2 regions of the Actinomadura verrucosospora genome follow, and region 1 is predicted to be linked to the other one. Evidence: riboswitches for the same ligand, from Rfam matches in the RefSeq annotation. Region 1 holds a riboswitch; the other holds the start of a gene.
What was found. A riboswitch is a leader RNA that binds a small molecule or an ion and turns the genes downstream of it on or off. The one in region 1 is predicted to bind cyclic di-AMP.

Region 1 (3,374 bases):
TGGTGCGCGAGTGCCACGAGGAACTGGCCGTGAAGGTACGCCTGGGCCGCCGCGTGGGCGGCGACTGGCGCCTCAGCGAACGCGCCGTCCTCCGCGTCTGGACGGCCGAGCTGGTAGAAGGCGAGCCGCAGGCCCTGGAGCACCTGCAACTCCGCTGGCTGGCGCCCTCAGAGCTCCACGACGTCAACTGGCTCCCCGGCGACCGCCCGGCAGTAGACCTCCTGGCCGTCCAAGGCCTCAGCTAGGAAATCCTATTCGCGCCTGCGAAGTCGGAGCGGTCGGAGAGTTTGGAGATCTTGACCACGTCGCCGGTCTGGGGGGCGTGGAGGTACTTGCCGTCGCCCAGGTAGATGCCCATGTGGTGCAGGTTGCTGCCGAAGTACACCAGGTCGCCGGAGCGGAGGGCGCCGCGGGAGACCTTCGTTCCCATGGCGAACAGGTCGCCGGTGTAGTGCGGGAGGCCGGGCTTGCCGACCTGGGCGTAGGCCCAGACGACGAGGCCCGAGCAGTCGAAGCTGCTCGGTCCGGCGGCGGCCCACACGTACGGGGAGCCGAGCTTGGTGAGCGCCTTGCGGGCCATCTTGGCGGGCAGGCCGGAGCCCTTCACGGTGGCGCTGAGGCCGGTGCGCGGGTCGCTCGCGTGGGTGGTGGTCAGCTTGTCGAGGCGCTTCATCACCTCGGAGACCTTGGCCTTGGCGGCCTCGCGCGCCTGCTTGGCGTCGTCCCAGGCCTTCTTGACCTGGGCGGTCTTGGCCTTGGCGGTGCGCTCCGCGGCGTCGGCCTGGTCGATCTGCTTCTTCAGGGCGAGGACGGCGGTGGCCTGGCTCTGCGCCAGGTAGGCGCGGTCGGACAGCCCCTCGGGGGAGGCGCCGGAGCCGAAGAGGACGTCGGGGCCGCCGGCCATGTAGTTCGCGGCGGCCAGGCTGCCGAGCTTCTGGCGGGCGGGTTCGGCGAGGGCGCGCAGCCGCTCGGCCTCCCGGGTGGCGTCCTGTTCGGCCTTGCGGGCCTTGGTGAACTCGACGCGGGCCTTGTTGAACTTCTCCGTGAGGATCTCGGCCTCTTCGTTCAGCGCGTCGAGGCTCTTGCGCAGGCCCTTCTCCGTCGTCGGCGTGGGGCTCGGCGCCGTGGGCGCGGAGGCGGGCCGGAACGGCTGGGCGGCGTGGGCGAGGTCCGGCGCGGTGGCGCCGAGACCGATCAGGAGCAGGGTGGCGGTGGCGGTGGGCAGAACGCGACGCCGCCGGGGGGAATCCGGAGCCAAGCCGGTGTTCTCCTCTCCTCGTACGCCTACCGGGTTAGCTGACGGGTTCGGGCCAGGAGTCGCCCTACGACGAGCGTCGATTCACCCCGAGGGTGGTGGGTCCCCGGTTCTCCCGCGGGAGATTCGGCGTTCCGGCCGCAGTCCCCTGGGGGCGGGACTCCGGACGACCGGATCTCGGGCAGATTACAAAGGATGCGCAAAGTTGGCCAATCGAGGTCCGTGTGACCGATGGGGCGAACGACTCGGAGTGGGTGGTACGCACGGCCAAGTAGAATGGGTACGGCCGCACGTCTGCGGCGACTCCCGAACTCTCACGCAAGGCGAACCCGCATGCCCATCTCCACGCGCGACGACCTCCGTAACGTCGCGATCGTCGCCCACGTCGACCATGGCAAGACGACGCTGGTCGACGCCATGCTCTGGCAGTCCGGGGCCTTCCGCGAGAACCAGGACGTCGACGACCGCGTGCTCGACTCCAACGACCTGGAGCGCGAGAAGGGGATCACCATCCTCGCGAAGAACACCGCGGTCCTGCACAACGGCCTGACGATCAACATCATCGACACCCCGGGGCACGCCGACTTCGGCGGCGAGGTCGAGCGCGGCCTGTCCATGGTGGACGGCGTCGTCCTGCTGGTCGACGCCAGCGAGGGCCCGCTCCCGCAGACGCGCTTCGTGCTGCGCAAGGCGCTCGCCGCGCGGCTGCCGGTGATCCTGGTCGTGAACAAGACCGACCGCCCCGACGCGCGCATCGACGAGGTCGTGGACGAGACCTACGAGCTGTTCATGGACCTCGACGCCGACGAGGACCAGATCGACTTCCCGATCGTGTTCGCGTCCGGCCGCGCCGGGCGGGCCTCGCTCGACAAGCCCGCCGACGGCGCCATGCCCGGCAGCGAGGACCTGGAACCGCTGTTCAAGGTCATCACCGAGACGATCCCCGCGCCGTCCTACGACCCCGACGGCCCGCTCCAGGCGCACGTGACGAACCTGGACGCCTCCAGCTACCTCGGCCGGATCGCGCTGTGCCGCGTGCACGCCGGCACGATCAAGAAGGGCCAGCAGGTCGCCTGGTGCCGGCGCGACGGCAGCGTCGAGCGGGTGAAGATCACCGAGCTGATGATGACGGAGGCGCTCACCCGCAAGCCCGCGGACGAGGCCGGGCCCGGCGACATCATCGCCATCGCCGGCATCCCCGACATCATGATCGGTGAGACCCTCGCGGACCCGGACGACCCGCGCCCGCTGCCGCTGATCACGGTGGACGAGCCGGCGATCTCCATGACGATCGGCACCAACACCGGGCCGATGGCGGGCCGCGAGAAGGGCACCAAGGTCACCGCCCGGATGGTCAAGGACCGCCTCGACCGCGAGCTCGTCGGCAACGTGTCGATCCGGGTGCTGCCGACCGAGCGCCCCGACGCCTGGGAGGTGCAGGGCCGCGGCGAGCTGGCCCTGGCGATCCTGGTCGAGAACATGCGCCGCGAGGGCTACGAGCTGACCGTCGGCAAGCCGCAGGTCGTCACGCGGGAGATCGACGGCAAGAAGCACGAGCCGGTCGAGCGGCTCACCGTCGACATCTCCGAGGAGCACCTCGGCGCCGTCACGCAGCTGATGGCGGTCCGCAAGGGCCGCATGGAGCACATGACCAACCACGGGACGGGCTGGATCCGGATGGAGTTCCTCGTCCCGGCCCGCGGCCTGATCGGGTTCCGCACCGAGTTCATGACCGAGACGCGCGGCACCGGCATGGCGCACCACGTCTTCGAGGACTACGAGCCCTGGTTCGGCGAGCTGCGCACCCGTCCGTCCGGCTCGCTCGTCGCCGACCGGTCCGGCGCCGCCACCGCCTACGCCATCACGAACCTCCAGGAGCGCGGGACGTTCTTCGTCGGCCCGACCACCGAGGTGTACGAGGGCATGATCGTCGGGGAGAACTCCCGCGCCGACGACATGGACGTCAACATCACCAAGGAGAAGAAGCTCACGAACATGCGGTCGTCCACCGGCGACGAGCTGGAGCGGCTCACCCCGCCCCGCGCCCTGTCGCTGGAGGAGGCGCTGGAGTTCTGCCGCGAGGACGAGTGCGTCGAGGTCACCCCGACCGCCGTCCGCA
Region 2 (3,374 bases), on a different contig from region 1:
CGACGAGGGCGAGTGCGAGCAGGGTCAGCATGGCCAGGCAGACCTGGCCGCCGGGGTGGTCGGGGTGGCGGTCGGAGTGATGGCCGCCGGGCCGGTCGCCCCGGGGCGGACGGTGCCCCGCCATCGCTTCGGCGGCGGGGGCGGCGTGCCCGGCGGCCATGGACGTCAGCGGAACGCCGCCCATCTCCGCCGGGCTCGCCGTGGACTGGAAGCCGTGCATCGCCAGCAGCCCGAGGAGCACGAGCAGGCCGGACGCCAGCCGGAGGACGTCCGGGCGCACGGAGCGCCTCGGCCGTCCCACCGGCCGTTCCGCGTGCGCGCCGTCCCGTGCGGGGAGGCCGCCGACGTGCGTGCTCATCTCGCGGACCAGGGTAGCGAAGGGTGATCGGCGGTCACCGGCGGGTCACCGCTTCGAGGGGTCAGGCGACACGGACCCCGCCCGCGAACGGGCGGCCGGCGATGGGGGCGATCTTGACGACGTCGCCGGTCTGCGGCGCGTGGACCATGTTGCCGTTGCCGATGTACATGCCCATGTGGTGCAGGTCGCTGTGGAAGAACACCAGGTCGCCGGGCTTGAGCTGGCTCATGCTCACGTGGGTCCCGGCGTTGTACTGGCTGCCGGTGTAGTGGCCGAGCGTGATGCCGACCTGCGCGTAGGCGTAGAGGGTCAGCCCGGAGCAGTCGAAGCCCTTGATGTTGGCGCCCTGCGCGGTGCCGTAGCTCGGGCCGGACGCGTTGCCGCCGCCCCAGGAGTAGGGCACGCCCTGCTGGGCGAGGGCGGCCCGGACGGCCGTCATGGCCTTGGCCGAGGCCCCGCCGGAGTTGAGGTTGGGGATGGAGGCGGGACCCGTGCCCGCGGTCCTGAAGGTGCCGAGCTGCTTCTCGACCTTCTTGAGCTTGATCTGGAGTTCCCGGCGCTTCTTCCTCGCCTCGCCGGTGAGCGCGCGCACCTGGGCGGCGCGCTGCTCGGCGGCCTTGCGGGACCGGTCGGCGCCCTGCATCACCTGGAGCATCTGGGTGATGCGGACGTCGTTCTGCTTGGCGAAGTAGTTGAGGGTGGCCGACTGGTCCAGGACGGCCTGCGGGTCGGACGACGAGGCGAACGTGATGGCCGGGTCCGCCGGGCCGTTCTTGTAGCTGTCCGCGGCGATCTTCGCCATGCGTTCGCGCGCTTCGTCCAGCGCCTTCTGCTGGCGCAGGGCGCTGCTCTTGGCGAGCTTCGCGGCGTGCTCGGCCTGCTTGAGGCGTTCGCGCAGGCCGTTGTACTGCTCGCTGAGCTTCTCGGCCTCGTCGGCGAGCTTCTCCTGCTGCGCGGTCAGTTGCTTGCGCGTCGGCTTCGGCTCGGCGTGGGCGGGCGCGGGCGCGAGAAGCCCGGCGGACAGCGCGAGGGCGGCCGTCCATGCCGTGACGTCGCCGAGCCGGCGGGTGCGGATCCTGCGGCGGGCTGTCGTTCGGGGGCCGGCAGCTCGTCGCTGCATGCGGTGTCCTCTCCTGTACCGCCTACCGGGTCAGCTGACGGGTTCGGGCCGGAGTCGCCCTACCGTCCCGCGGGACGGACTCACCCCTGAAGATCGGGTCCCCGGTTCCCCGGACGGAGACGTCCGCGGGATTCGGCGCGGTCGCCGGCCGTCCCCGGCGGGGACGTCGGACCGTGACCTCCTACGGAGCGTAGGAGGTTTACGGTCGGTTCGCCACCGAAGCGGCAGATTTCCCCAAATGCCACATTCCGCCTCAGCAGGCCGCGGCGAGCTCCACGACCGCCGCGGCCCCGGCCAGGAGCGGCGCGGCGACCGCCGCCACCGCGAACAGGCCCGCCGCGAGCCGGACGGCGCGCCGCGGCCTCGCCGGGGCGCCCTCCAGCCGCAGCACCCGCTCCATCAGCGCACCGGCGGCCGGCGTGCCCGCCGCGCCGAGCGCCCCCGCGCCGGCGGGCGCCGCCGAGAGCCGGCACAACGCGTCGACCAGCGGCTTCCTGCCGTGGACGCGGACCGCGGCGTCGTCCGCGGCCATCTCCAGCAGCAGCGGCAGCCGCGCCTTCGCGCGCCGGACGGTCGGCAGCCACGGCAGCATGGCGTGGACCAGGTCCAGGGCCAGCAGGAAGACATGGTGGCGCTGGCGCAGGTGCGCGCGCTCGTGCGCCAGGACGGCCCCGAGCTCCTCGGCGCTGAGCGCCCGCTGGGCCCCGGTGCTGACCACGATCGCGCGGTGCCGGGACGGCAGCGAGTACGCCACGGGCACGGGGTGGTCGAGGACGAGGACGTCCGGATGGCGGCGGTCCTCCCGGGCGACCAGCCGCAGCATCTCCCGGTGCCGCCGGCGGTGGCGCACGGCCCGGCCGAGCCTCGGCAGGCCGCGGGCGAGCACGGCGGCGCAGGCCGCGGCGAGGACGGCGGTCGCGACGGCCGCGGCGGCGGTGGCGAGACGGCCGTGATGGGGCAGGCAGTCGCGCAGCCGGGACAGCAGTCCGTGCCCCGGACCCGGCGGCGCGAGCAGCCCCGCCGCCGCGATCCCCGCCGCGGCGATGAACGTCCCCGCGAGGGCGGCCGTCCAGCAGGCGATGGCCGTCCCCGGGCCGACGGCGGAGCGCCTGAGGAGGTCCAGAACGGGCCCCGCGGCGCATCCCAGCAGGACCACCGAGACGACGAGCCCGACCACCAGCGGGATCACGGGATCACGCGTCCTCGCCGGCGGTCCGCCGCCGCAGGGCGTCCAGGAGGTGCCGGGCGTCCTCCGGCGGGACGCTCTCGGCGAACCTCGCCAGGATGGCGCCGTGGTCGGAGGCCTCGCTCAGGGCGTCCAGCATCAGCTCGACCGCGTACTCCTCCCGCGGCCGCGTGGGGCTGTAGCGGAAGGCCGTGCCCTCCTGCGTACGCCGGAGGAGGCCCTTCTGCGCCAGGCGTTCGGCCACGGTCTGCACGGTGTTGTAGGCCAGTGCCCTGTCCGCGTCCTCGTTCAGCTCGGCCAGCAGCTCACGGACCCGCAGCGGGCGGGGCGCCGCCCAGAGCACGTCCATGATGGAGCGTTCGAGCGATCCTCCGAGTGCGGACACGCGGTCACCTCCGTACCGCCCCCATTGTGCCGGACGTCTCCTGGGGGCCGGCCTCCTGGAGCGGGGTCTCTCCAGCGTGGGCGGGTTCCCGGCGGCCCGGCATCCACCAGTTGGCCCTGCCGCACAGCTCCATCACCGCGGGGACGAGGACCATCCGGACGACGGTGGCGTCGACGAGCACGGCGACGGCCATGCCGAGGCCGATCTGCTTGACCGACACGTCGGGGCCGAGCAGGGACGTCGAGAAGACGGCGATCATGATGGCGGCCGCGGCGGTGATGACCTTGGCGGTGCGCGCCAGCCCCCGGGTGACGGCCGTCCGGGT

Region 2: another riboswitch for cyclic di-AMP. It lies ahead of ABD944_RS31685 (NlpC/P60 family protein); the one in region 1 lies ahead of ABD944_RS16060 (C40 family peptidase).

What each region holds. Positions count from the first base shown of each region.
Region 1 is NZ_BAABEV010000012.1:104,005-107,378, forward strand. It holds gene ABD944_RS16055 ((deoxy)nucleoside triphosphate pyrophosphohydrolase) at 1-245, shown strand, start outside; gene ABD944_RS16060 (C40 family peptidase) at 242-1,258, opposite strand; cyclic di-AMP (ydaO/yuaA leader) riboswitch at 1,266-1,397, opposite strand; gene typA (translational GTPase TypA) at 1,589-3,374, shown strand, end outside.
Region 2 is NZ_BAABEV010000038.1:77,248-80,621, reverse strand. It holds gene ABD944_RS31690 (DUF6153 family protein) at 1-358, opposite strand, end outside; gene ABD944_RS31685 (NlpC/P60 family protein) at 420-1,478, opposite strand; cyclic di-AMP (ydaO/yuaA leader) riboswitch at 1,482-1,626, opposite strand; gene ABD944_RS31680 (M56 family metallopeptidase) at 1,732-2,667, opposite strand; gene ABD944_RS31675 (BlaI/MecI/CopY family transcriptional regulator) at 2,672-3,049, opposite strand; gene ABD944_RS31670 (MMPL family transporter) at 3,054-3,374, opposite strand, start outside.